DNA from 3 places in the Devosia sp. P3_B2 genome. Region 2 is predicted to be linked to each of the others. Evidence: predicted binding sites of a transcription regulator. Region 2 holds the regulator's gene; each other region holds the start of a gene.
What was found. Region 2 encodes LexA, which represses DNA repair genes until DNA is damaged. Its sites were predicted from a motif close to TGTTCNNNNTGTGTTCNG; they were not measured.
Positions count from the first base shown of each region.

Region 1: a site for LexA is predicted at 2,905-2,922, ahead of AC1DV8_RS20595 (helicase-related protein). Genes of this name have one in related genera too.
Region 3: a site for LexA is predicted at 3,170-3,187, ahead of uvrA (excinuclease ABC subunit UvrA). Genes of this name have one in related genera too.

Region 1 is NZ_JBFUGO010000016.1:28,993-38,535, reverse strand. It holds gene AC1DV8_RS20595 (helicase-related protein) at 1-2,816, opposite strand, end outside; gene AC1DV8_RS20590 (DUF3108 domain-containing protein) at 3,448-4,215, opposite strand; gene rpmB (50S ribosomal protein L28) at 4,453-4,740, shown strand; gene AC1DV8_RS20580 (queuosine precursor transporter) at 4,848-5,492, shown strand; gene AC1DV8_RS20575 (YybH family protein) at 5,489-5,860, opposite strand; gene AC1DV8_RS20570 (esterase-like activity of phytase family protein) at 5,871-6,902, opposite strand; gene cobT (cobaltochelatase subunit CobT) at 6,899-8,788, opposite strand; gene AC1DV8_RS20560 (class I SAM-dependent methyltransferase) at 8,810-9,543, opposite strand, start outside.
Region 2 is NZ_JBFUGO010000010.1:16,201-25,743, reverse strand. It holds gene AC1DV8_RS14990 (sensor histidine kinase) at 1-1,021, shown strand, start outside; gene AC1DV8_RS14985 (hypothetical protein) at 1,077-1,631, opposite strand; gene lexA (transcriptional repressor LexA) at 1,917-2,639, shown strand; gene AC1DV8_RS14975 (2-dehydro-3-deoxygalactonokinase) at 2,912-3,817, shown strand; gene AC1DV8_RS14970 (2-dehydro-3-deoxy-6-phosphogalactonate aldolase) at 3,824-4,435, shown strand; gene AC1DV8_RS14965 (SMP-30/gluconolactonase/LRE family protein) at 4,432-5,304, shown strand; gene AC1DV8_RS14960 (beta-galactosidase) at 5,312-7,270, shown strand; gene AC1DV8_RS14955 (ComEC/Rec2 family competence protein) at 7,239-9,308, opposite strand; gene gltX (glutamate--tRNA ligase) at 9,515-9,543, shown strand, end outside.
Region 3 is NZ_JBFUGO010000010.1:336,395-345,937, forward strand. It holds gene AC1DV8_RS16715 (sensor domain-containing diguanylate cyclase) at 1-1,841, shown strand, start outside; gene AC1DV8_RS16720 (class I SAM-dependent methyltransferase) at 2,104-2,418, shown strand; gene AC1DV8_RS16725 (single-stranded DNA-binding protein) at 2,558-3,055, opposite strand; gene uvrA (excinuclease ABC subunit UvrA) at 3,455-6,343, shown strand; gene AC1DV8_RS16735 (hypothetical protein) at 6,563-6,709, shown strand; gene AC1DV8_RS16740 (DUF1127 domain-containing protein) at 6,918-7,067, shown strand; gene AC1DV8_RS16745 (glutathione S-transferase family protein) at 7,163-7,810, opposite strand; gene AC1DV8_RS16750 (ester cyclase) at 7,927-8,418, opposite strand; gene trmFO (methylenetetrahydrofolate--tRNA-(uracil(54)-C(5))-methyltransferase (FADH(2)-oxidizing) TrmFO) at 8,611-9,543, shown strand, end outside.

The DNA of each region.
Region 1 (9,543 bases), on a different contig from region 2:
TCGCCACCTTCGGCCGAGGTTTCGGCACCGTCGGCGCGCTGGCCACGACGCGGGCCCGCATGACGGGCATTGTCGGGGCGGCGGCCGGCGGGGAACCAGATCTCGTCGAACTCGGGTTCGGGAGGCTTGGCGTCTTCGGCAGGAGCCGGGGCGCCGAGGTCGGCGGTTGCCGCCTCGACGGCTGCGACTTCGGCTGCGGGCGTGGCTTCGACCGTGGGGGCGCTGCCTTCCACGGCATCGACTGCGGCGGCATTGACCTCGGCATCCACGGCGTCGGCAGCGGCAGGATCGGCCTGCGCCGCGGTCGTAACGGCCTCGACCGTCTCGGACGTGGTTTCGGTGGTCGTCTCGGTGGTCACCGCCTCAAGGGCAGGGGGCGCAACCTTCGGCGTACGGCGGACGCGATAGCCGAGCGAATTGAGAATCGAAGCGAAATCCTCGCCGGCGGTACCGAGCAGCGAGGTCATCTCGACGGTGACGCGGAAGCCGTTGCCCTCGGCGGCGCCCGGAGGCAGTTCGCCCTGGTGGGTGACCGGGTTCAGCGCGATCAGCGGCCGGATGATATCGGCGAGGCGCTCGAGGATATCGACGCGCACCGCGCGGCGACCGGCGACCTTGAAGCCAGCGAGCTCATAGAGCTTGGTGTTCACTTCGGGGTCGATGAGGAACGAGGTACGGCCCGAAAGCACGATCTGCGGGAGGTCGGCGACGCCCGGCTGGCGCACGCCGCCATGCTTCAGCGCATAGAGGATCAGGGCCAGCTCGCGCGGAGCAGGCTTAAGGCTCTGCGGCACGTAGATGTGGTAGGCGCCGAACTTTACACCGAGCTTGCGCAGCTTGCCGCGCACGTCCTGGTCGAGGCCCTTGACCTCTTCGGCCACGGCGCTGCGCGGCAGGATGCCGAGGTTCTCGTAGAGCCGGTAGGCAACGCCGCGAGCCGCGCCCTCGAGGTCGGCCGGGGCTTCCAGCGACAGCACGCTTTCAAGCTGGGTGTTGATCAGGTGGCGGAGCCACAGGTTCAGCCGGTCCTGCACCCGCTCGAGGTCGGGGCCGGAGAGGCTCTCGTCGGCGAGGATGAGCAGGCGCGGGGCGAACAGGTTCTCGCCCTCGGCGAGGTTGGCGACTACCTGGCCGCGCCAGCGCACATAGCCGTCAGTCGCCAGCACGAACTCTTCGTTCGGGGCGCCGGCGACGCGCTCGGCGCGCTTGGCGATCTCGGGGGCCACGACCTGGGCGGCCGCACCGGCCACGCCCTTGGCGTCGCCGCCTTCGGACCGGGCGAGGGTAAAGCGGAAGCCTTCGATGGAGCCGATCAGGTGACCTTCGAGGCTCACTTCGCCGCGGTCGTTAATTTCAGGCGATACCATATGCTTGTCTCTCAGGTGGCGCATCAGCACCGAAGTGCGACGATCGACAAAACGCTGCGTCAGACGCTCGTGCAGGGCGTCGCTCAAGCGGTCCTCGATGTCCCGGGTCTTTTCGCGCCAATGTGCGGGGTCTTCAAGCCAGTTCTTGCGGTTCGCGACGAAGGTCCACGTGCGGATCTGCTTGATCCGGTTGCTCAGCGTGTCGATGTCGCCTGTCACATTGTCGCAGAACCGCACCTGCTCGGCAATCCAATCGGCGTCGACACGGCCGTGCCGCATCAGGTCGGAATAGATCCGGGTGATGATTTCTCCGTGCTGCGCCGGCGAAATATCGCGGTAATCCGGGATGCCGCAGCACTCCCAGAGCAGCCGCACCGCCGCCTCGCCCTTGGCTGAGGCCCCCGCTTCGTTGCGGGCGACGAACTCCAGCGCGTGCTGGTCGGTGGCGATGGGCACGCGGGTCAGGGCCTTCAGCTTTGGCGTCTGGTCGAGGCTGGCACGCAGGTCCTCGATCGAGCGGAAATCCAGCTCGGCGTTGCGCCATTGCACCACTCGTACCGGCTCGAAATCATGGGTTTCGAGCCGCTTGACCAGTTCTTCGTCGAAATCCGGGGCATTGCCGGTCACCCCGAAGGTGCCGTTGTGCATGTGGCGGCCGGCGCGACCGGCGATCTGGCCGAACTCGGCCGGGGTCAACTGGCGGGTCTGGTGGCCGTCGAATTTGTGGTCGTCGGCGAACGCGACGTGGTGCACGTCGAGGTTGAGCCCCATGCCGATGGCGTCGGTGGCGACGAGGAAATCGACGTCGCCGTTCTGGTACATGTCGACCTGGGCATTGCGGGTGCGGGGGCTCAACGCCCCCATCACCACGGCGGCGCCGCCGCGCTCGCGCCGGATCAGCTCGGCGATGGCGTAGACCTGGGTGGCCGAGAAGGCGACGATGGCCGAGCGCTTGGGCTGGCGCGAGATCTTCTTCGAGCCGGCATAGAGCAGCTCGGAGAAGCGCGGCCGGTGGATGATCTCGGCATCGGGCAGCAGCGCGCGGATCAGCGGCGTCATAGTCGCCGCGCCGAGCAGCAGGGTTTCGCTGATGCCGCGGGCGTGCAGCAGGCGGTTGGTGAAGACGTGGCCGCGGTCGAAGTCGGTCGCCACCTGGATCTCGTCGATCGCGACGCATTCGACCGGCACGTCGAGCGGCATTGCCTCGACCGTGCACACCCAATAGCGCGCCTTGGCAGGCACGATCCGCTCCTCGCCGGTCACCAGCGCTACGTGCTGGGCACCGATCCTGTCGACCACCTTGTGGTAGACCTCGCGGGCCAAGAGCCGCAGCGGCAGGCCGATCATCCCCGAGCGGTGCGCCAGCATCCGCTCGATGGCGAAGAAGGTCTTGCCAGTGTTGGTGGGCCCAAGGATCGCCTTGAGCGAGGAGGCGGAAGCGGGAGTCATTGCGCCCTATTTAGGTGATCGAACGCCAACAAACGAGTGTCTCGTGGCGGAACAATATCTCCATCCGGTCGCCCGGCACGTTAACCACTGGCACGAACAGGGAACAAACCGGAAAGGAATCGGTTGCGACTCGGAAATCCGCGTTTGTTCCCCACAGCATATGGTAGGTGTGGCATGGGCTGAACCGCTAGGCGCGCGGCTTTCGTATGGCAGTGGGCGATATCCCCGGAGATCCCGTTCAGGAAGGTTGCGAAAGCGTTAATTCCGACGGTTTTCGAGGCAGAATCAGCCAAGTGTGAACGGGGCGTAAAGCCCTAGGCCGCAAAGATTTTTTGCGGTTTCACAGGTCGGGGTCCGGAATGCCGGGGTGTGTCGCGCCGATCTTGGCAAAATAGCCGTTGACCGTGCCGGAATGACACGCAGATTTTGGTAACCCCCCGTTAACCATGATTTCCGCAGCCCGGCCGGCGACCCCGCTTGGAGGCGTGCCGGCACGAGGGACCACGGTCTGTTGCCGGTGGTCCGGGGCGCGGAAATAACGAGCCGTTGGAGGGAGAATGTGGCAACGCAATTGAACGCGTGCTGAGGCAAGGGTTTAGCTGCCGTTCATCGCCGGGGAGCGGCTTTTCGCCTACTCGGTGAGTTCGGTGAGAACCACCGACAGGTCGCCGGCTTCGGTGGTTACCAGTGCGCGGTAGGGGATGTAGTAGCCCGCGGTTTTCAGCGGCGCGAACCAGATCAGGATGCGCTCGTTCTTGGCCAGGTACGTGGTGATCTCGTTGTTGGTGTAGTGGCCGGAGATCGGGGTGTAGTGGACGCTGCACAGCACCAGCGGACCTTGGTAGCCGGTGCGCTTGGAGGTCGCGCTGTCGTCCTTCACGTATTTCAGGCTGAGGTTGAACCGCTCGACGCCGGTGAAGATCGGCATCTGGCGATTGCACAGTTGCCCGTCGAGCGCCGCGCCCTTCAGCACGAACGGCGCCAGCATGTCGTTGGCGGTGGTGAGGTGTCTCCGCTCGATCGCCACCCGGTCGATATTGTTGACGATCGGCGGGGCGACAATGAACGAGGCGACGGTGCCGCCGGCATAGGTGATGGCGGAGGTGAAATCCTCGCCGCCGGCGCGGGTCAAAAGGTCGAACTTCTGTGACCGGAGGCCCTTGTCGCCAGAGCTGCCTGTCGAGGTGGCCTTGGCCGAGCCGCTCGCCACCAGCTGCGCCAACCCGGTAATCTTGGCGTCGAGCACCAGCGAATAGGCCGAGCCGTCATCGGTGAGGTTGATACGGACATTGGCGACATGCGTGCCGCCCATCGTCACCATATACTCGGCGCGCGCCTTGATCTCGGCGGCAGCGACGGGCAGGGACAGCAGCCCCAGACCGAGGGCGGCAAATCGCAATGCTTGGCGGAAACCGGCGCTCAACACGGGAACGGACCTCTGACGGCGTCGCCAACTAAAGCGAATCAATATCGCGGCCAAAATGCCGAGGGAACGCCGGACTGGCAAGGCGTTCGGCGTTCACAAGCTTGACGAGAGGGGCCTAGTTCTCTATGGAGGCCCCGCAATCAAGAACAGACTCCAGCCCGTTGCGAGGGGAATAATCCCCCGCCGAGGGCCTTTTGACAGGATAACACTATGGCTCGCCGCTGCGAACTCACCGGTAAGGGCGTGATGACCGGGAACAAGGTGAGCCACGCGCTCAACCGTACCCGTCGCCGCTTCCTCCCCAACCTCCTCAACGTTTCGCTTCTGTCGGATACGCTCGGCCGCGCGGTCAAGCTGCGCATCTCGGCGAACGCGCTGCGCACCGTCGAGCACCGCGGGGGCCTCGATGCCTTCCTGCTGAAGGCCAACGATGCCGAGCTGTCGCCGGTGGCGCTGGCCGTCAAGAAGGAAGTCCGCGCCGCTCTCGCAACGGCGTAAGCCGCTTCCAACAGAATTTCGGCCGCGCGCTCCCCGACGGGAACGCGCGGTTTCGTTTTTCCGCCCCGGTCTGATGCCGGCCAGCGGGTTACATAGAGGTGCAGGATATGCTCGCTCGTTTCGTTGCGGCGATTGCCGCCATGGTCGTGGTCGTCACCGCGTCCAATATTCTCGTGCAATACCCGGTGCAGGCCGATCTCGGCCCGATCCATCTGGGCGACCTGCTCACCTGGGGCGCCTTTACCTACCCCTTCGCTTTCCTCGTCACGGACCTGACCAACCGGCATGACGGCCCTAACCGGGCCCGCATGGTGGTGGTGGTCGGCTTCGTCGTGGCGCTGGTGCTGTCGGTGTTCCTCGCGACGCCGCGTATCGCCATTGCTTCGGCCTCGGCGTTCCTCATCGGGCAGCTGCTCGATATCTCGGTGTTCTCGCGTTTGCGGGCCAGCCGCGCCTGGTTCCTGCCGCCGCTCGCCGCTTCGCTGTTCGGCTCGCTGCTCGATACGGCGATCTTCTTCACCATCGCCTTCGCGCCGGCGCTCGGCTTTGTCGACGGTCTGTTCGGCATGAAGGACGGCTCGCTCGGCTTCGGCGCACCATGGCTGGGCATCGGTTCCGAAGTGCCGCTATGGTTCTCGCTGGCGACCGGCGACTTCCTGGTGAAGTTCCTTGCGGCGCTGCTGCTCCTGGCGCCCTATCGGATGCTGATGGGCAAGCTGATGCCGCTGCCGCCGCTGAAAGCAGCGGCCTAGGCCGGCCAGCGGCTCAAGTGTTCGTGGACGATCCACCAGCGGTCGCCCACGCGCCGCAGCACCGTGGTGCCGCGGCCTGAGCCCGAGTCTTGCTTGCCGTCGACCGTGATCTCCCAGTTGAAGCGGTAGATGCAGGCAGCGGCGCTGTCGCCCTCGGCGATCCACTCGAGCTCGTCGAGCCAGTAGTGTTCGTTGGGTCCCATCACCTGCCACGTCGCCTCGAACGCCGCGCGGATGGCGGCGATGCCGCTATGGGTGCCGTTCGAGAACCAGAACGTGGCGTCGGGCGCAATGAGGTCGATCAGGAGATCGAAATCCTGGCGGTTGATGCGGTCTTCGTAAGCCTTGAGCACGTCCCTGGCCGACATCGCATCCTCCTCAGTCCGGCAGGCTGAACTCGAGGAGCAGGTTGCGCTCCCAATCATTGAAGTTGTTGTCTGAGACCAAGGTGATGCGGGTCGAGCCGTCCGGCGCGGCGTGGACGGCAAGCGCTTCCATGTTGTCGATGTCGCCGCCGGCGGCGTGCAGCAGTACTTCGCCCTTCATGTGGGCGCCGGCCTTCACCTCTGCCGCGGGAATGCGGACGAGCCGCATCTGGAAGGCGAGGAGGGCAACGCCGCGCTCGAGTACCAGCAGATCGCCGTTGGGCATGAAGGCGCAGTCGGTCGGGTTGGTGCCGTCGCCGGAGATATAGCTCAGCGGGCCCTTGTCGTTCTGACCCAGCAGGTAGGCCGAGTGCTGGCCGTCATCGTCGATGATGCCTTCGGTCAAGAGCAGGGTCGAACCGGCGATCGGCGAGGTGTCCGGGGCGATGCAGACCGCCTCCAGCGTCTCGTTGGTGCGGGTATCGCTCAGCCACTTGGGGATGGTCACTTCGCGGGCGGCGCCCTGCGGGATGCCGTCGACCAGGGTGAAATCGGCGACGCGTGTGAGATTTTCGAAGCCGACGCGCACCGCGCTCGGCTTGCCCTCGCGGTTGATCACCGCCAGCGCCTCGGCGTCGCGCGTATAGGCGCGGGGCAGTTCAGTGCCCTTGGAGTTCTGGATCGGCTCGACCTTGACGCCAATCAGCCCCATCGGCCGCGCCGCCTCGTCATAGAGCAGTTGGCCGGAAACGAAGTTGCCGCGGTCGGACACCATCACCAGCCGCCCGTCGGGGCCGGTGACGCCAAGACCGGAAAGACCGCCGAAGGTGTCGGTCTGGCTCTGCATCTCGATGCCGCCGCGCCAGATAAGGCCCTGCACGCGCTGGCCGATGCCGGCCCCCATAAAGGTCGAGAGCGGCACCGAGGTGACGGTCTCCTCGTCGGCCCGGGCGCCCAGCCCGGCGGCTGCCAGCAGTGCGGCGCCTGCGCTTGCGATCAGCAGTGCCGCTCCGGCGAGACGCGAGGCACGCCGTGAGCTGGTCATCCGTATCGGCTCTTGCGGAAGGCTCCGGGAGGCTCTTCGTCGAACAGCGAGGCGAGCTCGTCGGTCAGGGCTCCTGCCAGCTCCTCGGCGTCAAGCAGCGTGACGGCGCGGCGATAGTAGCGAGTGACATCGTGGCCGATACCGACCGCCACCAACTGCACGGCGGAGCGGGTCTCGATGTCTTCGATCACCTGGCGCAAGTGGGCCTCGAGATAGTTGCCGGCGTTGACGCTCTGGGTCGAATCATCGACCGGCGCGCCATCCGAGATCACCATCAGGATGCGGCGATTTTCGGTCCGCCCGAGCAGGCGCTTATGCGCCCACTGCAGCGCTTCGCCGTCGATGTTCTCCTTCAGGAGCCCCTCGCGCATCATCAGGCCGAGATTGCGCCGCGCGTGCCGCCAGGGCTCGTCGGCCGCCTTGTAGATGATGTGGCGGATGTCGTTGACGCGGCCGGGATTGGGCGGGCGCCCGGCCTCGAGCCAGGCCTCACGCGACTTGCCGCCCTTCCAGGCGCGGGTGGTGAAGCCGAGGATCTCGACCTTCACGCCGCAACGCTCGAGCGTGCGGGCGAGGATGTCGCCGCAGATCGCCGCGATGGTGATCGGGCGGCCGCGCATCGAGCCGGAATTGTCGAGCAGGAGCGTCACCACGGTGTCGCGGAAATCGGTGTCGCGCTCGACCTTGAAGCTCAGCGCCTGCAGCGGGTCGGTGACCACGCGGGTGAGGCGCGCCGTATCGAGCAGGCCTTCCTCGAGGTCGAACTCCCAGCTGCGGTTCTGTTGCGCCATCAGCCGCCGCTGCAGCTTGTTGGCAAGCCGCGCCACGGCGCCGGCGAGGTTCTCGAGCTGCTTGTCGAGCAGGGCACGCAGCTGATCCAGCTCCTCCGGCGGGCAGAGGTCCTGGGCCCGGACGATCTCGTCGAACTTCTGGGTGAAGATCTTGTAGTTGAAGACGTTCTGGAACTCTTTGGCGTTGGCGCCGGGCGGCGGCGGATTGGGCTGATCCTCGCCCGATTCCGAGCTGTCGTCCTCGTCGGTCTCGGAGAAATCCATCTCCGCGCCTTCGACTTCGCCTTCCTGCTCCGACTGCCCGGGGGTCTGGTCCTCGTCGGCCTCGGCGTCCTCGCTCTCCCCCTCGCCCTGCTCGGGGTTCTTCTCGTCGTCCTGGCCGCGCTCGGGCTCCTGGTCGTCGCCCTGTTCCGAATCGTCACTCTCGCCGTCGTCGAGATCGCTGTCGGGCACGAGGCTCAAATCGCGCAGCAGCTGCCGGGTGGCGCGACTGAACAGGTCCTGGTCCTCGAAGCGGGTGAGGAGCGTGGTCAGCGAGTTGCCGGCGCGCTCCTCGATTTCCTTCTTCCACAACTGGACGATGGCGTTGCCCGAGGGCGGAACCGTCACGCCGGCGACGCGCTCGCGCAGGATCAGCCCCAGCGCCTCGGCGAGCGGGGCGTCGGCCTTGTCGCTGACTTCGGCGAAGTTCTGCCGGAACAGCCGGTCTTCCAGCATCTCGTGGATATTGCCGGTCATGCCGGGCATGCGGATGCAGCCCAGCGCCTCGACGCGCGCCTGCTCCAGCGCGTCATAGGCAGCGCGTGCCTCGGGCTCAGCCGGAGCACGCTTGCGATGGGTCTCGGGGTCGTGGCTGGCGAGCCGCATGGCCATGGCGTCGCCTTGCCCGCGGGCGATGGCGATGTCGCGCTGCGTCGGCAGGCGGGGGAGATTCGCGAGCCGCGCCTTGTCGGCGGTCAGGATCGGGCGGTCGGCCGAGAAGCTCACCTCGAGATCACGCTTGCCGCCAATGGCGCGCACCGCGGCGCCCATCGCCGATTTGAACGGGGCGGTGGTGTCGGGCTTGTTCGGCTTTGAGCGCGGCGGAGGGGCCATGAGACGGGTCCGGATACGGGGCTAGGCGTTGGTAGGGGCGAGGCTGGTCGCGATCAGCAGGAACATTGGCTGATAGCGTTCTTCGGCCCATTCGGGGTGCGCGGCAATATCTGCATCGGTCGCACTCCACTCGTCGATATGGTCGAGCTTGAGGCCGTTGCGCTGCAGGGTGTTGATCGTGGTCGAGATCAGGCGGTGGTATTTGACCACGCCATCGGCGATCCAGTTGGTGAGGCGCTCGCCTTCGCGCAGATAGTCGTCGACGATGCCGAGCAGGTGCCCGTCGGCGTCCTTCATGAAGTCGGGATTGGCACGGGCGGCGAACACCGGGTGCTCCATCGAGAAGACGAAGTGCCCGCCGGGCTTCAGAGCTGACCTCACGCGCGATGCGAACGCGTCGAAATCGGCGAGGTAGTGCACGGCGAGCGAACTGAACACCAGGTCGAACGCGGCACGCGGCGGCTCGTAGCTTTCGAGGTCGGCGCGCTGGTAGCGGATCGGCAGGCCGGGGCCGCGACGCTGCGCGTCCTCAAGCATCTTTTCGGAGAGGTCGACGCCCAGCACACCGGCGGCGCCCTGTTCCACCGCATAGCGGCAGAAGGCCCCGAAACCGCAGCCGAGATCCAGCACCTGCGCGCCCTTGACGGGCGGCAGCATCGCCTTCAGCGACGGCCATTCTCCGGCGCCAGCCAGACCCTCGCGAGAGCGGGGAAACTTGCTGTAGCCTTCGAAGAACGCCGGATCATCATAGATGT
Region 2 (9,543 bases):
CAGCTTCCGTGGTGAGCCGATCCGCGTGGCGGTGCTGCGACGCGCGGCATCCTCCGGCGTCAGCGCCATCCCGTTCACGGTCACCGTCGCCGAGACCACCATCGCCCGCACGCAGTTGACCCAGACCCTGCTCCTCCGCTCTGCCATTCGCCTTGCGCTGCTCATCCTCTCCGCCGCGGTGATCCTCTGGCTGGCCGTCGGTTTCTCGCTCGCCCCGCTCTACCGCCTCCGCGATGCCATCTCGCGGCGGGCCCTCGATGACCTCAGCCCCATCGAACAGGAGGTTCCCCGCGAGGTGCAGGGCCTAGTCGACACGATCAACTCGTTCATGACGCGGCTGTCGTCAGCTCTCGATGCCCTGCGCCATTTCACCGGCAATGCCAGCCATCAGCTCCGCACGCCGCTCACCATCATCCGCACTCAGTTGGCGCTGGCGCTCCGCGCCGATAGCCCTGCCGCGGCACGGGAGGCGGCCCGCACCGCCGACGCCGCGGTGGTGCACGCCGAGCGCGTCCTCGCGCAACTGCTGCTCCTCGCCAGGATCGACGAGGCTGCGTCCGATCGGCTGCAGTTCCAGGTTGTCGATCTGTTCGAGCTCGCCCGGGAGCGCACAGGCGACTATGTCGTCCGCGCCCATGCCGCCGACATCGATCTTGGCCTCGAGGGCGAAGGACCGGCGCTGGTCCGCGGCGACCCGATGCTGCTCGGTGAACTGCTGAGCAACCTCATCGAGAACGCCATCGCCTATGCTGGACCCGACGCCGAAGCGACGGTTCGCGTCGCCACAGGGGACCGCGTGGTGCTGCTGCAGGTAGCCGACACCGGCAAGGGCGTCGCCGCCGAGCAGTTGGCGGCAGTGCGCAAGCGCTTCAGCCGCGGTAACAGCGACAAGCCCGGAGCTGGCCTCGGGCTGCCCATAGTCGAAGAGATCGCGGGTCTGCTCGGTGGCGAACTGACGGTCGCATCGCAGCCTGGCAAAGGCTTCAGCGTGCAGCTTACCCTACCCGCCGAGCCGCAATAATCCGGCGGTGGCGCGCGTCGACCGATGCGCCGGCACGCGCCAGTGTATCCCGTAGTCAGTGCACGGGGATCATCAGGTGGGCATAGGGAGTGTTGGGCCACATCACATAGGGCTGGGTGTGGTCGGGATGCTCTTCCTTGGGATAGCCGGCCAGCATCTCGTCTGCGACGTTGAAGATCATGACGTGCGGCCCGTCGACCATCCACTCGTGGCCGGCGGGCGGCGCCGTCGCGAACGGATCCATGTTGTCGGGCGCCGACTCGCCCTGCAGCATGTAGCCGAAACCGACCACGCCCTCGGGTGGGTCCTTCTTCTCGCTATATGCCGTCAACCACGCCATGCCTCCGGCGTCGACGCATATTGGATCATTGGTGGGCGAAGCCAGGTTGTCCGGCATGCAGGTAAAGCCGTTCGTTCCCTCCTTGAGCGTCTTCATCTGCATCTGAGCATCGAAGTTCACGACCGTGGCATTCTGGCCCACCGCCACCGGCGCTGCCGACAGCGCGTTGGCGACCAATTCCGCATCGGTCATTTCGGCCGCCACGGTGGGGCTGAGCAATATCCCCAAAATCATTGCGGATATGGCATAACGGCTTGATTTCATAGACATGTTTTCCTCCTCAGAAACAGTCCAGTTCACTGGCCCGTGGAAACGAGCACAGCTCCAGCTGAGAAGGTTGGGTGTGCGGGTTCGACACGCCAATCTCTCGACGGTATGCCCTGGTGGACAGCAGGTCAACGAAACGCAAGGCCCCGACGTCGAGAGGATTTCGCGGCCACTTTCGGCGCGCCAGGGGCGCCATCGTAACGCAATATTCATCGTCCGATTGCAGAACATAACTGGAACACGTATAACACGTTCAGTCTTTGTTCCGATTCTGCTCACGGGGCCGCCATGCTGACGCGCAAGCAACACGAACTTCTGATGTTCATCCACGAGCGGATGAAAGAATCCGGCATCCCACCGTCGTTCGACGAGATGAAGGATGCGCTCGATCTTCGCAGCAAGTCGGGCATCCACCGGCTGATCACTGCGCTCGAGGAGCGCGGCTTCATCCGGCGCCTGCCCAACCGGGCCCGGGCGCTCGAGGTGATCAAACTGCCGGACTCGATGAATCCATCGCTCGGCGGCCGCAAGGCGCGCTTCGAGCCGAGCGTCATCGAGGGCAATCTTGGCCGGGTCGCGACCCCGCCGGCACGCCCAGCGGCTCAGGTGGCCAACGCCGACGCCTACCGCGCGGTCACCGTCCCGGTGATGGGCCGGATCGCCGCCGGCACTCCGATCGAGGCCATCCAGACCCATAGCCATTCCATCATGGTGCCGCCCGAGATGCTCGGTGCGGGTGAACACTATGCTCTGGAAGTGCGCGGCGATTCGATGATCGATGCCGGGATTTTCGATGGCGACACCGTGCTCATCAAGAAGCAGGACGCCGCTTCGACCGGTGAGATCGTCGTCGCCCTCGTAGATGACGAGGAGGCGACGCTGAAGCGGCTGCGCCGTCGCGGCAACTCGGTAGCGCTCGAGGCCGCCAACCCGGCCTACGAAACCCGCATCTTCCCGCCCGACCGGGTGAAGGTGCAGGGCCGCCTGGTTGGCCTGCTCCGCAAATACTGAACTCCTGACCTGCCGCCAATCGGGTCTCCGGGCCGGCTGCCTCAGCCGGCCCTTTTTCTTATGAATCCGGACGCTGCGGTCAACAATTGCACTAGGGCCGGGCTGGCAAAGACGTTACGTTCCGCGCCGCTGGCAGCAAGTGGCGCATCGGATCTGAAGCGCCGCCTGCGAGCGGCTTTCGCGATCATACCAGGAGAGTGGACCACCTTCCCGATTGCGATGTAGCGGCATGGCTTGATGCGCGGCAAACTGGCGGCGCAAGGGAGAGGGTTTTGGCAGGACAGGTCGAATGGGTCGCCGTCGATTGGGGCACCTCCAATCTGCGGGCATGGGGAATAGATTCCGCCGGTGAGATCGCCTTCTCCCGCTCGTCGCCGGACGGCATGGGTCGTCTCAGCCGCGAGCAATATCCGGATGTGCTGACCTCGCTGCTCAACGGCGTCGCCGATGACGTCGAGGACGTACTGATCTGCGGCATGGCCGGCGCGCGGCAGGGCTGGATCGAGGCCCCCTATCTCGACGCCCCCGCCGAACTCGGTCGCATAGCTGCCGGCGCCGTTGCGCCCGATATGCCAGGCCCACACAACCCGCGCATCCTGCCCGGCGTCTGCCTCCGCGATCTGGGTGCGGAGGACGTGATGCGCGGCGAGGAAACCCAATTGCTTGGGCTCTCGGCACTGATCCCCAACTTCTCCGGCCTCGCGGTTATGCCAGGCACCCACAGCAAGTGGGCGCTGCTCTCCGGCACCAAGCTGGAACGCTTCTCCAGCGCCATGACCGGCGAGATATTCGAGCTGCTGCGCACCCACTCGGTGCTGCGCCATTCGCTCGGTGGCGAGCTCGAGGGCGAGGATCGCGATGTCGGCTTCGCTGCCGGTCTCGACCAAGGGCTCGAGCGGCCCCAGCGCTTGACCGCGACGCTGTTCAAGGTCCGCGCCGGCTCCCTGCTGTCGGGCCGCAGCCCGGCATGGTGTGCCGGTTTCCTCTCGGGCCTGTTGATCGGCGCCGAGATCGGGGGCCAGCGCGACTGGATCGGCGAGGCGGAGATTCCGCTGGTCGGCAGTGTCGGCCTTTGCGGGTTGTACCAGATGGGCTTTGAACGGCTCGGCGCCCGGACCCGCATCGTCGATGCGACCGACGCCACCCTCGCCGGACTCAAGGCAGCAAGACAGGCATAGAAGTTCATGGACCACCGCCACATCATCGCGATCCTTCGCGGCATCACGCCTCCCGAAACCCTCGAAGTTTGCGACGCCCTCGTGCTCGCCGGCATCACCATGATCGAGGTCCCACTCAATTCGCCCGAAGCGCTGCGCTCGATCGAAGACGTCGCCAAGGCCTTCGACAGTCGCGCCCTGGTCGGTGCGGGCACGGTGCTGAACCGCGCCGATGTCGACGCGGTCGCCGATGCGGGCGGCCGGTTCGTTGTGTCGCCGGACACCAACCCGGCGGTCATCGGCGCCACCATCGAGCGCGGCATGACCTCGTATCCGGGCGTGTTCTCGCCCACCGACGCGTTCACCGCCATCCGCTCCGGCGCCACGGGCCTGAAGTTCTTCCCCGCCGAAGTGCTTGGCCCCAAGGGCATCAAGGCGATGAAGGCGGTGCTGCCGCCGGCTATCCCGCTCTACGCCGTCGGAGGCGCCAACCCCGACAATTTCGCCGAGTACTTTGCGGCCGGCTGCGCCGGCTTCGGGCTCGGCACCTACATTTTCAAGCCCGGCATGTCGGCCGCCGATGTGGCATCGCGCGCCACCACCGCCGTCGCCGCCTATGATCAGGGAAGACCACGATGAACTCGAAGGCCGAACTGTTCGTCGATAGCCGCTGCGAGCTGGGCGAAGGCCCGTTCTGGAACCCGCTGCTCGAACGCCTGTTCTGGTTCGATATCCTCAACCAGACCATGCTGAGCGCCGGCACCGACGGCCACATCGTCGACCGCATTACCTTCAAGGACACGGTCAGCGCCGGCGCCGTGATCGACAAGGACACACTCGGCATCGTGCAGTCGGGCGCCCTGCTCCGCTATGATTTTGCCTCCGACACGAGCACGGTGATCGCCGAGATCGAGGAGGACATTCCGACCAACCGGACCAATGACAGCCGCGTCGACCGCACCGGCGGCTTCTGGATCGGCACGATGGGCCGGAAGGCCGAGGCGGGGGTCGGTGGCGTCTATCAGTACCGCGCCGGACAGACCACCAAGGTCATCGAGAACATCCGCATCCCCAACTCGATCTGCTTCTCCCCCGACGGGCGCACGGCCTACTTCACCGACGCCGGCAAGATGATTGTCCGCTGCGCCCTCGATCCGGCAACCGGCCAGCCGACCGGACCCTGGGAGGACTTCTTCACCATGGAAGGGCCGGGCGGCGCCGACGGCTCGGTGGTCGATTCCGAAGGCTACCTTTGGAACGCCCGCTGGGGCGGCGGCAAGGTCATCCGCATCTCCCCTGACGGCAAGCTGGACAAGGTGGTCGAGGTTCCCGGCGTCAGCCAGGTGAGCTGCCCCGCCTTTGGCGGCAGCGACCTCAAGACCCTCTACATCACCACCGCGCGCGAGCATATGACGCCCGAGCAACTCGAAGTCGAGCCGCATGCCGGCAGCGTCTTCGCCGTGGCGCTCGACGTACCCGGCATCGCCGAACCTTTCCTCAAACTCTGAGTCTAACGTGTCTTTTCCCGCTATCGGCGTCTGCTATTACCCCGAACACTGGTCCGTCGAGCAATGGGATGACGACGCCCGCCGCATGGCGGAGGTCGGCATCGAATATGTCCGCATCGGCGAGTTTGCCTGGTCCCGCCTTGAGCCGCGACCGAACGAGCTGGATTTCGGCTGGCTGGTTGCGGCAATGGACGTGCTCGACAAGCACGGGCTCAAGGTCATCGTTGGCACGCCCACGGCGACCCCGCCCCGCTGGCTGATCGACAAGATGCCCGACATGCTGGCGGTCGATCGCGACGGCCGACCGCGCGGCTTCGGTTCGCGTCGGCACTACGACTTCTCGCACCTGGGCTATCGGCGCGAATGCGCCCGCATCACCCGGTTGCTGATCGACCATGTCGGCCAGCACAAGGCACTCGCCGGCTGGCAGACCGATAACGAGTACGGCTGCCACGACACGGTGCACTCCTACTCGCACGCCGCGGCCATCGGCTTCCGGCTCTGGCTGAAGGACAAGTACAAGACCATCGAGGCGCTGAACCTCGCCTGGGGCAATGTCTTCTGGTCGATGGAGTACAACAACTTCGAACAGATCGACCCGCCGAACCTCACCGTGACCGAGGCCGCGCCGGCTGCCTGCCTCGACTTTCGCCGCTATTCGTCGGCGCAGGTCGCCGCGTTCAACAAGACGCAGTACGACCTGATGAAGGCGGCGCGTCCAGACCTGCCGGTGATCCACAATTTCATGTCGCGCTCGACCGAGTTCGACCACTACGAACTGGCCGAGACGCTCGACGTCGCGAGCTGGGACTCCTATCCGCTGGGACATCTGGAGGGCGTTCCGGAGCCCGAGGAAAGCAAGATTCCGTACTTCCGGCAGGGCGACCCCGACAATTCTGGACTGCACCATGATCTCTACCGCGCCGTGGGCCATGGCCGCTGGTGGATCATGGAGCAGCAGCCCGGACCGGTGAACTGGGCCGACTACAACCCCGATCCCCTGCCCGGCATGGCGAGGCTCTGGGCCTGGGAGGCTTTCGCGCACGGGGCGGAGGTGGTGAGCTACTTCCGCTGGCGGCAGGCCCCGTTCGCGCAGGAGCAGATGCATGCCGGGCTCTTGCGGCCCGATAGCGTGCCGACGCCCGGCTACCATGAAGCGAAGCAGGTGGCACGGGAGCTGAAGGAGCTGGGTTTCGATGGCGAGGCGCGGAAAGGCCGCGTCGCAATCGTCTTCGACTACCAGAGCGAGTGGGCCTGGCGCATCCAGCCGCAAGCCAAGGGTTTCACGCACCACCAGCACGTGCGCAACGTCTACGTGCCGCTGCGGAAGCGCGGCATCGACGTCGACATCCTGCCGCCCTCGACCACCGACTTCTCAGGCTACGACCTGGTGGTCATCCCGGCGCTGTTCGCTTGGAACGATGCCCTGCGGACGGCAATCGAGAACTTCGATGGCCACCTGCTGATCGGTCCGCGCACGGGCTCGAAGACCCAGAACTTCTCGATCCCTGCCGGCCTCGGTCCCGACCTGCCGCAGAACCTGCTCGACGCCAAGGTAGCCCGCGTCGACAGCACCGATCCGCGGCGCACCGTCTCGGTGAAGGGTGGCGGGGCCGTCGGCCATTGGCGCGAACGGCTCGATACCCGAGCGCAGATCGTCATCGAGGACGAGGAGGATTTCCCGGTGCTCGTGGCGCAGGGAAAGCTCAACTACCTCGCCGCGAGCGGCGATAGGGCACTGATGCAGCGCATCATCGACCACCTGCTTGCCGAAGCTGAGGTGCCGACGCTGAACCTGCCTGCCGGCGTGCGCTGCCGGACGCGTGGTGAATGGCGCGTTTACTTTAATTACGGCGACACCGCGGCAAACCTGACCGCCGCTCCGGACGAGAAGGGCTACGTGCTGGGCAATGCCCAGATCGAAGCTGCAGGCGTCACCGTAGCACTGCTCGCCACGGCCGGCTGAGCGGCGGGATCGCGGGGCGGATCTCAAAACCGCCCCGCGCCGCATCCCAGCGCAGCCAATGCACGCCGCCCCGCACCAGCGCGTCCGCATCGACGATGGCGCTTGCCGAGCAACTGGCCGGCACAGTTCGGTGGGTGATCACCAAGTCTGCTAGCCCGCAATCCTCATGGAAGCCGGCCGGATCCCGGACGATGGCGATCGTGAAGCCGCGCGTGCTGGCTCCGAAGCATCCGACGCTGTCACAACCGAGCGGCGAGATCGCCTCGATCGGTTCGCCATAGGTCTCCCGCCACACGTCGACAGCGAAGCTGTCGCCTTTTCCCGCAACCAGTCCCAACCCGGTCTCGCTACGCATCACCACCGCCTGCGTGGTGTCCGCGATCAGCACATCGGGTGGCTGATCGAGTGCAAACATCAACACTGCGGGTAGCAGCAGGATCGGCGCGATCAGCCGGTGCCACGTGGGGATAAAGGTGAACCAAGCCAGCGCCGCGAGACCGAGCAATAGGGCCATAGGCGTCAGCAGTGGACTGTAGTCGAGGGCGCTGCTCCAACTCGCCACGATCCCGCCGAGATCGAGCATCCGGTCGATCGACCAACCCATCACGGCCACGAAGGGCGCCTCCCAGCCGAACGGCATGGCCAGCGTCGCGAGCACCGCGGCGGGCATCATGACGAAGCCGACCAAGGGAAGTGAGAACAGGTTGCCAAGGACGCCGAGCGGCGAGGTCTGCTGGAAGTGGTAGACCGAAAAGAGGAGTGTCGCCGCGCCGGCGATCAGGCTGGTGAGCACGATGCCCCAGAGGTAGCCGCCGGTGCGCGCCAGCAGCGATTGCTCCCTGCCCTCCGGCGGTCGCATCAGCTCCCAGGCACCGATAAGCGCCACCACGGCGGCGAATGACAGCTGGAAGCTGGGACGAAAGACGCTGGCGGGATCGGTGGCGATGACGATCAACGCGGCGATCGCTACGTTCCGCATCGTCAATGCCCGTCGGCCGAACACGATAGCGCCGAGCACCAGCACCAGCATGATGGTCGAACGGAGTGCGGCGACGTTGCCGCCCGAAATGGCAAAGTAGGCCAACGACGCGAGCACGGCCCCCGCCGCCGCGACCCGCTTCACCGAGACCAGCCGGTGGATGCTGCCGACCAGCGCCAGGCCGCCTCGCAGGGTCACCAGCACCAGCCCGGCCACGATGGTGAGGTGCAGCCCCGATACCGAAAGCACGTGCGCCAGGCCTGCGGCTGCCATCGTCTCGCGTGCTTCATCCGAGACTGCGCTTTGGTCGCCGGTGATCAGCGCCCGGGCAATGCCGGCAGCCGGCTGCCGCAGGTCGGCATCGATGCGTGCGGCGATGCCGCGACGGACGGCGTCTATGATGCGCTCGGGCGCCGAGCTGTCTCCCGACCTGACCCGCTCGACCGTGCCGGTCGTGTTCCCATAGGCGCCGACACCGTCGAAGAAGGCATGGAATTGCGTGTCGAAGCCATTTGGCACCACGGGTCCCGGAACCGCGTAGAAGCGCACTGGCGCCCGGATGATGTCGCCGGGCCCGAGTGCCGGACCAGCAGCCACGACGATCCGGGCTCGACGCATAGGGACTGTGCGTGACGTGCCGGTTGGCGTGATAGCCGAGACGATCGCGCGCACCCCGCTCTCAGCCTCGGAGACAATCTCGTCGACGCGCATCTCGTACGTGCCATAGACGGGTCGCGCCAGCATCGTGGTGCCGAACAGGGTGGCGTGGACCGCGAGCAGCGAGAACCCGGCCCAGAAGGCACCGGCCATGGTCAGAGTGCGGAAGATGGCAAGCTGGCGGCGGCTTAACAGCAGGCCCACAGCAAAAACCGCACCTAACAGTCCCAATACGATCGGGTCCGGCGCTGTCGGCGTCGCCAACGACACGATGAGTCCGGCGATGACAGCATAAGGCCAGAGCAGAAACAGGCGCCGGTGCTCGAGCGCCGTGGCGATACTGGTCGCGAACTCGTGCCACCGGGATACGCGCGGTCGAAGCGCCGGCGGCAACGCACGCATCGCATCCGGTCCGGCGGGTACCGGAACCAGTCGCTCAGACACCACCTCCCCGACAGTCACGGTCACCCGCCGAGCCCCCGCTCTGCACGATCACGGCGGAGATGCTAACCGGGCGTGGGCGCCATGCCAACTGCCGCCCTTGCGCTCCGGCTCCGGGGTGCTTACACACCGCCAAACGCCAATTCTCCGGGATGTTTCACCGACCCATGGCTACTCCAGTCGTCACCCGCTTCGC
Region 3 (9,543 bases), 320 kb from region 2:
TGCTCGCCATCTGCGCGGCGATCGTCGCGCTCGAGGGCTGGCGCGAGTGGGTTGCCTATAATGCAGCGCTGCAGAAGGCCGAGCTCGAGACGCGCAATCTCGCCCGCTCGATGCGCCAGCATGCCGAGGACACCTACGAGATCGCCGACCAGGCGGTGTCCCTGGTGACCTTCGAGATCGAGACCGCCGGCACCGACCCAGAGGGGGTGAAGGAGACCGAGGCCTTCATGCTGCGCACCATGGAGAGCGCGCAGAGGCTGCGCGGCATCTATGTCTACGATGCCGACGGCAACTGGATCGTCACCACCTCGGCCAACATGCCGCCGGGCGACAACCAGAGCACCTACAGCTATTTCCGCGACCACATGAACTCGCCGAGCGACGCACCGTCCTTCGGCGCGCCGATCCACACTGGCGACAACGCGCTGATCACCACCGTCAGTCGTCGCTTCGACAAACCGGATGGCAGCTTTGGCGGCGTGGTCGTCGCCGCCATCGATTCCCGCTATTTCGCGGACGTCTATGACGGCATCGATGTCGGCGCCATGGGCACCATCAGCCTCTATGACAATGACGGCCTGCTGCTCAGCCGCAAGCCCTACCGCCCCGAACTGATCGGCGCGGACCTCGGCGAAGGCGACCTGTTCGATGCACGCCGACCCGCCAATGCCTCCGGCGCCTATCACTACGACTCCGCCATCGACGGCCACCGCCGGATCGGCGGCTACGATCGCGGCTCGCGCTATCCGGTGGTCGCGGTGGTCGCGGTTTCGCACGCCGAAGCTTTGGCCGGCTGGTGGACCGGCGCCCTGCAGCGCAGCGCCATCACCCTCGGTATGGTGCTCGTCGCCGCGTTGCTAGGCCTCCGCCTCACTGACCAGATCCGCCGCCGGCAGAGCAGCGAGACGGTGTTGGAGCAGAAGGAAGCGGAATTCCGCCTGCTCGCCGAAAGCGCCAGCGACCTGGTGGAGCGCTTCGACAGCGATGGCACGCGCACCTACATCTCCCCTGCCCTCGAGCGGCTGACCGGCTACCGGCCGGCGGAGATGCTGGGCAAGAACGCCTTCGAGGTGGTGAACCCTCTCGACCGGCCCGCGGTGGAGGCCGCTGCCGAACGGTTGCGCAAAGGGCTCTCCGAACAGGAGACCGTGGCCTTCCGGGTGCAGCACCGGGATGGCCGCGAGATCTGGCTGGAGACCTCGTTGCGGATCGCAGCCGAACGCTCCGAGCGCGTATCGGTGGTCGGTGTCACCCGCGATATCAGCGAACGCAAGCGCCTCGAGCTGAAGCTCGAAAGCCTCGCTATGCGCGACGGTCTCACCGGCATTGCCAACCGGCGCGCCTTCGATACGGCGCTTACCCGTGAAGTGGCCCGCGCCAGCCGCCTCGCTTCACCGCTGTCTCTGCTGATGATCGATGCCGACCGGTTCAAGCGCTTCAACGACGACCACGGCCACCTCGCGGGCGACGCCTGCCTGAAGGCCATTGCCGCGGTGGTCGCCATGGCCGCCCGACGCCCCAGCGATCTGGCGGCCCGCTATGGTGGCGAGGAGTTGGCGCTTCTTCTCCCCGACACCGACGCCGACGCCGCGCGCACCATCGCCACCGAGCTCTGCCGGCAGGTGCAGTCGCTGGCCATCCCGCACGAGCGCAACCTGCCCTGGCGCGTCGCCACCATCAGCATCGGCGTCGCCACGATCGACTCGCGCGACGAGGACGCGGTCCATGACGGCTCCTGGCTGATCAGCACCGCCGACCTCGCCCTCTACGACGCCAAATCCCAGGGCCGCAACCAGAGCGTCGCCGCGCCGAGACGGGTGAGATCACGGCTGGCCGGCTAAGCGTCGTCGATCCGGCACCATCGCTTGTTATGCTGTCGACTGGTTGGAGGCAGCTGATGAACGATCGTCCCGGGGCATCATTCGAGGAACGCGAGGTCGTCGACCTACCCCTATCGCCCGCCCTACCCTGAAGCGGTGTTCGAGAAGCTGCACCAGCTGGCGCCTCGGCATGACGCGATGCTGGATATCGGCTGCAGTCCGGGCAAGGTGTCCCGCCCACTGACCCGGTGCCGATGTGGTTGCCGTCCACCCCTCGCGGCACATGATCGCACTCGGACATACCCTCCCCGGCGGCCGGGTGCCGAACCTTCACTGGGTGCGAGGCCTCGCCGAAGAAGCGCCGCTCGACGGCCGGCGCTTCGACCTCACCGTTGCCGCCGCCAGCATCCACTGGATGGATCACGACCGGCTGTTCCCCAGGCTCCTGCTGCACGCGGCTCCTGGAGCGTCGAGGATTTCATCAAGTGCCAGCACTCGCGCGACACCTGGGCCTACTCGAAGCTCGGCGATCGGACTGCAGCGTTCGACGCCGAACTCGCTGAGCTTCTCGCTCCCTACGCCGCAGCGGGCCAGCTGACCTACACGGTCAGGACCCTGGTGATCTGGGGCAGCATCGTGCCGAGATAGTCCTGGAGCTTCCCACAAAACGAAACGGGCCGCCTGGGCGCCCCGTTTCAACCTCACGTCCGATGCTACGCCTGTAGTCCGGCGCCGCCTCAGAACGGAATATCGTCGTCCATGCCGCCGGACTCAAACGCCGGAGCCGAGCTCGGGCGGCGCTCCTGGCGGGCCGGCGGGCCACCGAACGACGAGGACTCGCGCGGGCTGGAGAAGCCGCCGGCGCTGTCGCCACCGCCTTCACCGCGGCCATCGAGCATGGTTAGGGTCGAGTTGAAGCCCTGCAGCACGATTTCGGTCGAGTACTTGTCCTGGCCGGATTGGTCCTGCCACTTGCGGGTCTGCAACTGGCCCTCGATGTACACCTTGGCGCCCTTCTTCAGGTACTGCTCGGCGACACGCACCAGGCCTTCCGAGAAGATCACCACGCGGTGCCACTCGGTGCGCTCCTTGCGCTCGCCGGAATTCTTGTCGCGCCACTGTTCGGAGGTCGCGACGCTCAGGTTCACCACCTTGCCGCCCGACGGCAGGTTCCGCACTTCCGGGTCGTTGCCGAGGTTACCGACGAGGATGACCTTGTTCACGCTGCCAGCCATGGCACTTTCCTTTCAACTTTCCCGGATACGCGCCCGGGAGAAACTCCGGCGCGTATCCTACCGCTATCGTCCGGACGGCGCGCGCGACATTCGCCGCTCGCCCACAGTTTCGTCCGTTCTCTTTATGTTCTACTCGTCAGCCGGTTTGTCAAGCGTGCGGCGAACAGATTCCATTAGCAGCGGTCTTGACCGACTCTGGTTTGTTCCGCTTATGTTCACATCACGTTTGAGCGGGATGTCGAACGGTCGTGGTGACAGGAACCGTTGCGGCGTGGTTAAGTTGCAAGTCGGGCGCCGGATACCCAGATGTGCGGCCTAGCCCCTCTTTTTTGAAACCCTGACACGATTTGGCACAAAGCGGCACTATGTTCGCTCGCCCTCGTCAAGTGGAAGTCTTTGATGGCCGATAGACCTAATCCGAACCGCGATCTCGTCATCAGGGGCGCCAAGGAGCACAACCTCAAGAACATCGACTTGAGGCTGCCCCGCGATAGCCTCATCGTGATGACTGGGCTCTCGGGCTCAGGTAAGTCGTCGCTCGCCTTCGACACGATCTATGCCGAGGGCCAGCGCCGCTACGTGGAGTCGCTCTCCGCTTACGCCCGCCAGTTCCTCGAGATGATGCAGAAGCCGGATGTCGAGCAGATCGACGGCCTGTCGCCGGCCATCTCGATCGAGCAGAAGACGACCAGCAGAAATCCACGGTCTACCGTTGGAACTGTCACGGAGATCTACGACTATCTGCGCCTGCTCTTTGCGCGCGTTGGCATCCCCTACTCGCCGGTCACCGGCCTCCCTATCCAGAGCCAGACCGTCAGCCAGATGGTCGATATCGTCATGGCGCAGCCGCCGGAAACGCGGCTTTACCTGCTGGCGCCGATCGCCCGTGGTCGCAAGGGCGAGTACAAGCGCGAGCTCAACGATCTGATGCGCAAGGGTTTTCAGCGCGTGAAGATCGACGGCGAGTTCCACGACATCGAGGACGCGCCCAACCTCGACAAGAAGATCAAGCATGACGTGGAAGTCGTTGTAGACAGACTCGTTGTCGGCCCCGACATCGCTACCCGCCTCGCTGAAAGCTTCGAGACCGCCCTGAAGCTCGCCGACGGTATCGCCTTCGCCGAGTTCGCCGACGAACTTGACGAGAACGGCACCCCGAAGCGGCTGATCTTCTCGGAAAAGTTCGCCGATCCGATCTCGGGCTTCACCATTCCCGAGATCGAGCCGCGGCTGTTCTCGTTCAACAATCCGTTCGGCGCCTGCCCGGTCTGCGACGGTCTGGGCACCGAGCAGAAGATCGACCCGAACATGATCGTCCCCGATGTCAGCCTTTCGCTGCGCGACGGGGCCATCCTGCCATGGTCTAAGACATCAGCGCCCTATTACCTGCAGACGCTGCAGGCCGTGGCCAAGCACTATGGCGCCTCGACCGGCACCGCGTGGGAAGAGCTGCCCTTCGAAGTGCAGCACGCGATCCTCTTCGGCACCGGCTCGACGCCGATCAACTTCGTCTATGACGACGGCCTCCGCACCTACAAGAGCACGAAGCCCTTCGAGGGCGTGATCGGCAACCTGGAGCGGCGCTACAAGGAGACCGAGAGCGCTGGCATGCGCGAGGAGATTGAGCGCTACATGTCGCAGGCGCCTTGCCTCGCCTGCAACGGCTACCGCATGAAGCCCGAAGCGCTGGCCGTGAAGATCGACGGCCTCCACATCGGACAGGTCAGCGAGAAGTCGATCAAGGCGGCCGCCGAGTGGTTCACTGAACTGCCGAGCCGCCTCACCGAGCAGCAGAACCAGATCGGCGAGCGCATCTTCAAGGAGATCCGCGAGCGCCTGGGCTTCCTCAACGCCGTCGGCCTTGACTACCTGACGCTGGCCCGCAACTCCGGCTCGCTGTCGGGTGGTGAAAGCCAGCGCATCCGCCTCGCCAGCCAGATCGGCTCCGGCCTCACCGGCGTGCTCTACGTGCTCGACGAGCCCTCGATTGGCCTGCATCAGCGCGACAATGCCCGCCTGCTCGAAACGCTGCAGCGGCTGCGCGACATCGGCAACACGGTGATCGTCGTCGAGCATGACGAGGACGCCATCCTCACCGCCGACTACGTGGTCGATATCGGCCCCGGTGCCGGCGTCCATGGTGGGCACATCGTCGCCGAAGGCACGCCGCAGCAGGTGATCAGCAACCCCAAGAGCATCACCGGCCAGTACCTCTCGGGCGCGATGATGATCCCGATGCCGGTCGAGCGCCGGAAGCAATCGAAGACCAAGAAGCTCCACATCGACGGCGCCACGGGCAACAATTTGAAGAACGTCTCGGTCGACGTGCCCCTGGGCAACTTCGTCGCCATCACGGGCGTCTCCGGCGGCGGCAAGTCGACGCTGATGATCGACACCATGTACCAGGCCATCGCCCGCCGGCTGAACGGCGCGCGCGTCAACCCGGCGCCGCACAACCATCTCACCGGGCTCGAGCACCTCGACAAGGTCATCGACATCGACCAGTCGCCGATCGGTCGTACCCCGCGCTCCAATCCCGCGACCTATACCGGCGCCTTCACTCCGATGCGCGAGTGGTTCGCCGGCCTGCCGGAGAGCAAGGCGCGCGGCTATGGCCCGGGCCGGTTCTCGTTCAACGTGAAAGGCGGCCGCTGCGAGAAGTGCGAGGGCGACGGCGTCATCAAGATCGAGATGCACTTCCTGCCCGACGTCTACGTCACCTGCGAAGTCTGCAAGGGCCACCGCTACAACCGCGAGACGCTCGAAGTGCAGTTCAAGGGCAAGTCGATCGCCGACGTGCTCGACATGACCATCGATGAAGCGGTGGACTTCTTCGCCGCCGTGCCGTCGATCCGCGAGAAGTTCGCGACGCTGCAGCGCGTTGGGCTGGGCTACGTCAAGGTGGGCCAGCCGGCAACGACCCTCTCAGGCGGCGAGGCGCAGCGCGTCAAGCTCTCGAAGGAACTGTCGCGACGCGCCACCGGGCGCACGCTCTACATGCTGGACGAACCGACCACCGGCCTCCACTTCCACGATATCGCCAAGTTGCTCGAAGTGCTGCACGAACTCGTCGACACCGGCAACACCGTGGTAGTGATCGAGCACAATCTCGAGGTCATCAAGACCGCCGACTGGGTCATCGACATGGGGCCCGAGGGCGGCGACGGCGGCGGCCAGGTGGTCGGCGTCGGCACCCCCGAGGATATTGCCGCGAACAAGCACTCGCACACTGGCCGCTTCCTCAAGGAAGTCATGGAGCGCCGCCCGCAGCGCACTGCAGCGGAATAGCGTTCAGCTAGCGGTCGTGTGCCGTTCATCTCAGTGGCAAACCAGCGGCGCGCTATGGCAGCGCCGCTGTCGTTTGTTGCCGCCGTTGGCGGCTGCGATCATGACAGTAGAATGAATTTGCCATGCGCCTTGCGCATGCCGGCACTGAAAACTCACCGCATGTGCCTTCGCGCAAATCGGCTCATGCTACTTTCGTGGTGATCCGAAAAGGAGAACGCCATGTTTGTTCGAGCCGTCTGGCGCATGAAGCGGCTGGTCGACATCAAGCAGACGCTGCGGGAGATGGATGTCCCTACGATCCGTGACGCCCTAGGGCTTTCGGGCGCCGACTTCCAGAAAATGACCCGCGGGCTGTTCGACCGCTGAGCTTCATTCGTCGCTAACCATTCGAGAATGGCCGCCGTGTGCCCGGCGGCCATTTTCTTGCCCTGGCGCGGCCGCGAACCTGAATCGCAAATGAACGTGAGCGGTTAATGCCATGCGCTGCTCGCATAGCTGTACTCGAACATCTCCATCTGCTCGTTCCCCGTGAACGGGACTATCTATGTCCTCGTAAACGAAAGGAGACTTCCAAATGGGTATTCGCACCACGCTGAAGAAGTGGGCCGCTTATCAGCAGACCGTCCGTGAGCTCAACGCTCTCGACACCCGTCAGCTGAGCGATCTCGGCATCACTCGCACCGACATCCAGCGTATCGCCCGCGACCATGCGCGCACCATCTAACGGTTCGCTTTCTGGTTCGTGTTCGACGCCGGCATCCTAGAACGCTCGCTTCCTGATAGAAGCGGGCGTTCAGCCTTTCTGGGGCTCCGTTCGCGCTAGAACGCCAGCCGCCCCACCAGTTCCTCATATGACACGTTGATCGCCTTGCGGAACGCCGCGCGCTCGTTGAGCCGGGCGTGCCACGCTTCGACATGCGGCAGCGACGGCCGCTCGATCGCCATGGTCGACCAGCGGAACATCGCCGCACCGGCGACGATATCGGCATAGGTGAGATCCTCGCCCCCGAGATACGGCACCTGGCTCAGCCGCGCCTCCAGCATGGCAAAGCACTTCACCGAAGCCGCAAGCGCCTTGTCGATCGCTGCTGCATCCTGCTGTGCCACAGGCGTCCTGACCTTTAGCCAGAACAGTGAGATCCAGGCCGGCTGGAATGTAGTGGCCGTCCAGTCCGCCCACTGGTCCACCACAGCCCGATCACGCGCTTCCATCGGGAACAGCAACCCGCTGCCATACTCAGCGCTCAGATAGCGGACAATGGCGTGGCTCTCCCAGACCGTCAGGTCGCCATCACGCAGCGTCGGCACCAGCCCGTTGGGGTTCATCGCCAGATATTCCGGCGTGTCGTTGCCCTTGAAGCTGCCCCCGAGCGGGACATGCGTGTAGGACAGTTCGAGCTCCTCCAACGCCCACACCACCTTCTGCACGTTGCCCGAACTCAGGCGTCCCCAAAGCGTGATGGTCATGGCGTCTCCAGAAAGCTGCGTGGTCCTGCCTCGCTAGCTATCCGGCGTCCAATCACAAAACAAGAGCAGCGCGACCGAGCCGCTCATGGGCATTCGCAGGCCTGCGCCTCGCAGCCTCAGTTCGCCGCCGGGGGCTTCATTGCACCCATCTGAGTCATCATCTGCAGCAACTGTTCGACGTGCCAGACTTCGGCGAGCTTGCCGTCACGGACAAGCCAGACGTCGATCGCCTTGAAGTCCACCGGCTTGTTGGTGGCGGGCATCTCCATCATCGCCCCGTCATTGGTGCCCTTGGCCGTGGAGACCACGGTCACGTAGTCACCGCTCACCAGCACCAGCTCGTTCTCGATCTTCATGTCGGAGAAGGCGGTGGCAAAGCCCTGAAGCTCCTTCGTCAGCCCCTCGACGCCCGCCGCCATGTCGGGTCCGGCGGTGTGATCGACGACATCAGCGGCGATGAATTCCGGAAAGGCAGCGAAATTCCGGGCATTGAACTCGGTGTAGAACCGCCGGGCGAGTGCCTCGTTGGCAGCATCATCCGCAAACACCGGCCAGACAGTCAGGGCAATCGCCCCGAGGGCGACAAAACCAACGAACATTCTATTCATGTGGGCCTCCCTACGCTTGGTGCACACTGCCCGGGACCGGACCGTGACAGGTGGGAAACGCGTCGCCGAGGGGGCGACCCGGCCAATCCAATTTTTAGCACCCGGGCGCGCGGCCGGTAACACACGTCCCCGTGTCGTCCGAGGGCTGTGCTGAAAGTTGCGCAGGCCGGCCCCGCTTGCTATCTGGCGCCCATGTCAAAACACGATGAACCCATTCATGTGATCGGCGGCGGTCTCGCCGGCTCAGAAGCCGCCTGGCAAGCAGCCGAGGCCGGCGCCAAGGTCGTGCTGCACGAGATGCGCCCGGTCCAGAAGACCGATGCACACCAGACCGAAGGCTTTGCCGAGTTGGTCTGCTCCAACAGCTTCCGCTCCGACGATCACCAGCACAACGCTGTCGGCCTGCTGCATGAAGAGATGCGGCGGTGCGGCTCGATCATCATGCGGGCCGCCGATGCGCACAAGCTGCCTGCGGGTGGAGCGCTTGCGGTCGATCGCGACGCATTCTCGGATGCGGTGACTGTCGCGATCCACAATCACCCCAACATCAGCATCGAGCGCGGAGAGATCGCCGGGCTACCTCCGGAAGAGTGGCAGAACGTGGTGGTGGCGACCGGGCCGCTGACCTCCCCTGCCCTTGCCTCCGCCATTCAGGCGCTGACCGGCGAGGATTCTCTGGCCTTCTTCGACGCCATCGCGCCCATCGTCCATGGCGACTCGATCGATCGCGACATCGTCTGGGCGCAGTCGCGCTACGACAAGGTCGGTCCGATGGGGAACGGGCAGGATTATCTCAACTGCCCGATGGACGAGAAGCAGTACAACGCCTTCGTCGACGCACTGGTCACCGCGCCGCTGCATGAGTTCAAGGACTGGGAGAAGGTGCCGTACTTCGACGGCTGCCTGCCGATCGAAGTCATGGCCGAGCGCGGCCGCGACACGCTGCGCTGGGGCCCGATGAAGCCGGTCGGCCTCACCAACCCGCGCAACCCAACGGTCAAGGCGCACGCCATCGTACAGCTCCGCCAGGACAACGCGCTGGGGACGCTGTGGAACATGGTCGGGTTCCAGACCAAGATGCGCTACGGCATCCAGGCCGAGATTTTCCGCATGATCCCGGGGCTT